2 regions of the Virgibacillus sp. L01 genome follow, and region 2 is predicted to be linked to the other one. Evidence: riboswitches for the same ligand, from Rfam matches in the RefSeq annotation. Region 2 holds a riboswitch; the other holds the start of a gene.

Region 1 (3,197 bases), on a different contig from region 2:
TCCCAAACTATCACCTGCTTACAAAAATAAATTAAAATACCAGTTTACTAATCTTTCACCGTAAAAATATGTAATTAGTGTTGCAACAACAATATATGGACCAAATGGAACGGGTTGCTTGCGGTCGATTACCTTTAAGATAAGCAGCAGCATTCCTATAATTGCACCAATCATACAGGAGAGGAAAAATGCCAGTAACACCTTATCAATTCCCAAAATAATGCCTAAGATACCGAACAGTTTCATATCTCCCGCGCCCATTCCACCACTACTAATAATTATAATTAATGCAAGGAGCGTAATTCCAATTATACCACCAAGAATGGATGACCACCACGGATCCAAAGGCTGTACGATACGGATGATGATGAGTAATGGCAGAAAGAAGAGAAGTACTCTGTTTGGGATTAACATATATGTTATGTCGGACACCAATATAATCATAAGCATCGAAACCAGAAGTAACGCCGTAATGATTTCTAGATTTATTCCTACTAATGAGTAGCTTAATGCAAATAAAATACCTGTAGACAATTCAATTACAGGGTATATAAACGAAATCTTTTTTTGGCAATGGCTACATTTAGCCCCTTGGATGACAAATGAAATAACCGGTATATTCTCATACCATGACAATTGATGGCTACAATTGGGGCAAATTGAACGGTCGTTTGCGAAGGGTATATTTTCTGGCAGGCGCAATCCAACTACATTAAAAAATGAGCCAAAAATTAGGCCAAGGAGGAAGAAAAATGTTATTAGTAAAATATCCATTCGTGTGGCTCCTTATTGTAAAGCTAGAAGAATATATATTGAAGAATACGCCCTGCAACTATTAGTGCAAGGCGTAGGTTATAATTAAAATCATTTTAAATTATGTTGTTTTAGTCAACACTTTCATCTCCACCATATTCAAATTTCCCATTTCCATCTTTAGTAACAGTACCAGAATATTTGGTATCTGTTCCTGGAACTGTAGGAACTTCATCTAGATACCCTTTTTTCTTTAGCTGGTTCAGAGTGATAGTATCATCCTTGCCATAGTTACCACTAACATCTGCTAACCTTGCAGCATTTTTGATCAGTTCTACATTTGCGTCATGAGCCTTTTTCTCAGATTCACCAATAACATTTCCTATCGTCGGTACTGCTATAGCAACAATAATCGCCAATATTGCAATAACTGCCAACAGTTCAACAAGGGTAAACCCCTTTTCTTTTTTCATCATCTTTTTCATGCGTTCTAGCATAAAAATCCCCGCCTCTCTTACTATATAAGATATAAAGTCTATTAAACTTAGCTGGCCGGTTGCACTACTTACTCCAAACTACCAAAATGCCCAAATTGCAGGTAATTTATCATCGCATCCTACTATATTCCTATGTACACTATAATACATTTTCAGACAAAAATCTACTAATTTTTTCTAGATATTTTCAAACAAAGAAAACATTGGAATAACAACTGCGGTAATGATGCTGCCTACGATTATTGTCAGTATAATAATCATAAGCGGCTCGATTAATGTTTTGATTCGATTCGACAATTGTTCTACTTCTTCTTCGTAAAATGCTGCAGCTTTTGAAAGCATATTGTCTAAAGTCCCGGTCTTCTCACCAATCTGGATCATTTGAACAACTAGTGCCGGAAATGCCCAATGTTCTTTCATAGGATTAGTAATCGATTCTCCTACTTCCATCGATTTCCTGGATTGCTCTAATACATCTCGAATCACACGATTTCCAACCACTTTTTCGGTGATTTCGACCGATTGTAGGATTGGTACAGAACTATTTACTAAAGTACTCAACGTTTGTGTCATCCGAACCAAGACACCTTTATGTGCAAGCACACCTAAAAAGGGAAACTTCATTTTTAGCTTATCGGCCCGGTAAACAAACGCATCATTCTTCAACAGGTACTTATAAATTGCAATACCTAATAATACTACAGCAATAAGCACCCACCAAAAGGCACTAACCCAACTGCTCAGACTCAAAATAAACTGGGTATACGCCGGAATCTCTTCACCAAAGGAATTAAACATTCCTACGAATTGTGGAACAATGAATACTAGCAAGAACATACTTAATAAAAGTGTGATAACCCCTACAACACCGGGATAAAGTAATGCTGAAACTACTTTTTGTTTATTACGATATTCTTTCTCGTAATAATCAGCCATCTGGTTTAATATGTCATCAAGTTTACCACTAGCCTCCCCGGCCCGGATCATGTTGACGAGTAGAGATGGAAAGACCTTCGGGTGACTTTCAACTGCTTTTGAAAGGGCCTGTCCCTGGTCAAGTTGTTTATCAATAGCAGTCAGTGCTTGCCTTAATGCATAATTGTCCGTTTGCCTTGACATCGTCTTCGTAGCTTCTGAAATCGATATACCAGCATGAATCAATGTTGCATATTGCCTTAGAAAAATAACAAAGTCCTTATTTTTAACTCTTCTATTAATAGATAATTCCTTATTCCACGATTTCGTCTCATCTATATCGATTACGATTATACTATCCTTTTCTAACCGTACTAGCGCATCTTTTTTTGAATCAGCCTCTATCCTTCCTTTTGTTTTGTGACCAGATGCATGTTTTCCACTATATTGATAGTTCATCCATTAAAAACCCCTTTCCTGCATAAAAGGAGCAGCCGATTCATAGGAAATTAGGTCTTCTTTTAGTAACCGTTTGAGATCCATTTCAAGCGTGTGCATGCCCTGTTCTTTTGATGTTTGCAGCACATTCTGAACTTGATGCAGTTTTTCATTACGGATTAAGTTCTTAACAGCAGGTGTATTAATCAGAACTTCTGTTGCCGCCCGCCTCCCCATATTATCTTTTGTAACTAGTAATCGCTGGGAGATAACAGCTTTTAAAATGGATGATAACTGGATGCGGATTTGTATTTGCTGTTCAGATGGAAATACATCAATAATTCGTTCGATTGTTGATACTGCATCTGTTGTATGGAGGGTACCTAATACTAAATGTCCCGTTTCCGCAGCGGTAATCGCTGTTGAGATAGTTTCTAAGTCACGCATTTCACCAACTAAAATGACATCAGGGTCCTGTCGCAGGCTTGCTCTAAGTCCATTAACAAAGCTATTTGTGTCAAAACCAATCTCACGTTGATCAATAACCGACTTGTTATGTGTATGCATATATTCAATCGGATCTTCTAAAGTAAT
Region 2 (3,197 bases):
TAAGGAAACGACGTGGCGTTTTATGGAAAATAACTCCTAAGAATAGGAAAATAAAGTTTACAATATTTATGTTCAGGTCAAAGCCGTTTTGCGTAAAGTGATAAACGATAAAGGCAAGACCCATAGCTCCAATTAATAAGGAGATGATCTGACTGTTTTCCAAACGTTCAGCTGGTGTCATGTCTCCCTTAGCTGGAGATTTCTCCTCTGGCTCAGGATCCTCCGATTTCCATGTCGAAGCATCTGTATTGTTTAGCGGGCCGCGTGAATTCATTAAGAACCTGTTCAAAAGTGGAAGTGTGATTAGCAATGTAACGACTATGAAAATATTAAATCCGCTAAAAAGCGTTTCAGTTACCGGAACTGTACCAATTGTATCCTGCAGGAAGTGATCCGGTGTTGCAATTAATAATGGAATAGAGCCGGAAAAACCACCATGCCATAACAGGAATCCACTATATGCACTCGCCATTAGTAGACGATAGTCTACTGATGGAACACGTTTTGCCACGTGGATCGCCAGTAATGCCCCAACAACCAGACCGAAGCCATAGTTAATCAGACATGCAATAGCAGCAACAAATGTTACAAGTATGATTGCCTGACCAGGTGAATTTGCAAGTGTACTGATCTTTGCTAGCAATCGTTTGATAAGCGGCGTGTTTGCAAGTATGTAGCCAGTTATTACGATAAGCGACATCTGCATGGCAAAGGCCAGTAAGTTCCAGAAACCTTCTCCCCAATATTGCGTCATTTCAATGGCTGTACTGCCCGTGACACCCATCCCTAAAATGAAAACGATAAACGTTAAAATAATTGCAAAAAGAAATGCATCAGGTAAATATCGTTGAACCATTCGGTCGAAAAATGATGTTAATGCTTTCAATTAGATTTCCTCCTTTGTTTTTGTAAGCGCTTTTTAATGCGCCTTTTAAAACTATCAAAAGATTCATTGTTACGTCAATTGGCTTGTTTTAATTGTATGAAATGGAGAATAGATTATGAATCGTTGAATGCAATATAGTAGACTTACTGGAAACAAATAATCGCTATTTTTATTGGGAAAATTTGTATATTGAGTGACGATTTGATGACAAATACAAGTCAGCAATGTATTTTTTTTGAAAATGATGTAGAAATTAACTTGATTTTTATATTTTCATAAATTAGTATGTTTTTAGCACTACTACAAAATACCTATATTTTAAAAGGAAAAGGCAAACTATCCGAAAGGGTAAGACGCAAAACCTAGGGTCTAAAGTTTTAATGGGTATAATTACTCCTATTTCACTACTATGATCGCCTGGTTACCAGAATTTTGATTTTTTTGTTATGAAAAAATCCTGGCTATTCTACGTAGAGTAGTCTTTTTTTATGTGAAAAAAAGGTATTAATAAATTTGGAGAGGTTTAAGTTTAGTGAGTAGAATAACAATTATAAAAGAATCAAATTTACTGCGAGAAGGAATTATAAACGTATTACAAGATAAAATGCCTGAGCACAAATTCCTGGCCTATGACTCCAGAAAGAACGATCTACCAGATTTACTTATTATAGATGTGGATACGGACATAAATTTGCTTGAAATAATCAATTTTCACTCCAGCCATAATGTAAAAATAGCGATTTGGACTTCGGATGCAGATAGTGATTTTATAGCTGAATTGTTCAAAATGGGATTACATGGATATTTTTATAATGGAATGGATACAAGCGAATTGATTTTCGCGATTAAAAGTATGTTAAATGGTAGGCAATATATTCATCCGTTCTTATCACATATTCTTTTGGATGATTATAAAAGGATAGCCGGAAGAGAAACAATACGACCAAGTGGAATCTTAACAGAACGTGAGTGGGATATTTTGGAGCTAATTGTAAAAGGTAACAAAAACTGCATTATAGCAGAGAGCCTTTATATATCTGAAAAAACAGTGAAGAATCATGTCGGTTCAGTTCTGAGAAAGCTACACGTATCAGATAGGACAAACGCTGCACTAATGGCAGTTAAGAAAAAATGGTTTGTTTTATAACATTGACTAATGTTGGTTTAAATGCAATATAGAAAAATAACGAAAAAGGCAAACTATCTGAAAAGGTAGGACGCAAAGCTAAGGTCTAAGGTTACATAACTATGATCGACTTAGCTACCAACAAAGGTTTTATAATATGATCTTTAAATGGCAGTTCTATCTATTGGACTGTCTTTTTATTTGGTCTTTTAAAGTAAAATAATATTTTTTAAATTGATTATTTTATTAGGAACAGCTGCCTCTGTTTGTATAGCGTTCCCAATGAACACGCTTAAAAAAGTACCTGCTCTGTTTAAGATAATTTTCACAGACGAAAATCACAATGACATAGCGATGACAATTGAAAAATTTACTAATTGGGCTGAACAAACTCGAAAAGAAGGGTTGTTAATACTTGAAAGTGAAATAGATCAGGTAAACGATTCTTTCTTATCTTCGGGACTGCAATTAGCGATTGATGGACAATCTCCTGATTTTATTAAAGAAATTTTGTTTGAGAAAGTGTATGCGATGGAGGAAAGACATCAAAAAGGCATATCAATCTTTACACAAGCAGGTACATATGCCCCCACCTGTAATTGGATTGATTGCAGCTCTTGGAGATATGAATGATATGGAAGCACTTGGCCATGCCATTTCAGCTGCATTTATAGCGACATTACTTGGTATATTTACAGGTTACGTTTTGTGGCATCCGTTTGCTAACAAATTGAAAGAGAAATCTAAGGATGAAGTGTTTTCAAAAGAAATAATTATCGAAGGTGTGTTATCCCTTACTACAGGAGATTCACCACAAGTAATAAAGGATAAATTAAGTTCCTATCTATCCCAAAAGGAGTTGGAAAAGTTAGAGCAGGGGGAGAATATGCGGAAAACGAAAAAGAATAACAAATCTCATGTTGACGAATCATGGCTGCTCCCATATGCCGATTTATTAACGTTATTGGTAGCCTTATTCATTGTTCTGTTTGCGATGAGTAAAATAGATACGAAAAAATACGACCAGATTTCACAAGTTTTTCGAGAGGAATTTACAGGGGGGAAAGGGATTTTAGAGCAAAACCAAAGTCCAGTTGATAAACCATTAGAATCAAACAACTAAGGAAATGAGAAAGAAAAAGAGAGTGAACAGACTAACGAATTGAATAAATTTGAGAAGTTACA

Evidence for each region. Region 2 has a riboswitch for cyclic di-GMP ahead of ACTWQM_RS01010 (LuxR C-terminal-related transcriptional regulator). Riboswitches for the same ligand answer to the same signal wherever they lie in the genome.
Region 1: linked by a shared signal. The riboswitch ahead of ACTWQM_RS14825 (prepilin-type N-terminal cleavage/methylation domain-containing protein) and the one ahead of ACTWQM_RS01010 (LuxR C-terminal-related transcriptional regulator) in region 2 are both predicted to bind cyclic di-GMP.

What each region holds. Positions count from the first base shown of each region.
Region 1 covers NZ_JBQQCP010000008.1:71,536-74,732, reverse strand. Annotated here, with positions in the region: gene pilM (type IV pilus biogenesis protein PilM) at 1-6, opposite strand, end outside; gene ACTWQM_RS14830 (prepilin peptidase) at 19-774, opposite strand; gene ACTWQM_RS14825 (prepilin-type N-terminal cleavage/methylation domain-containing protein) at 885-1,250, opposite strand; cyclic di-GMP riboswitch class II at 1,295-1,379, opposite strand; gene ACTWQM_RS14820 (type II secretion system F family protein) at 1,428-2,624, opposite strand; gene ACTWQM_RS14815 (type IV pilus twitching motility protein PilT) at 2,628-3,197, opposite strand, start outside.
Region 2 covers NZ_JBQQCP010000001.1:209,197-212,393, reverse strand. Annotated here, with positions in the region: gene ACTWQM_RS01015 (short-chain fatty acid transporter) at 1-886, opposite strand, end outside; cyclic di-GMP riboswitch class I at 1,207-1,315, shown strand; gene ACTWQM_RS01010 (LuxR C-terminal-related transcriptional regulator) at 1,419-2,033, shown strand; cyclic di-GMP riboswitch class I at 2,071-2,155, shown strand; partial or broken gene ACTWQM_RS01005 (MotA/TolQ/ExbB proton channel family protein) at 2,247-2,928, shown strand; gene ACTWQM_RS01000 (flagellar motor protein MotB) at 2,947-3,135, shown strand; gene ACTWQM_RS00995 (OmpA family protein) at 3,175-3,197, shown strand, end outside.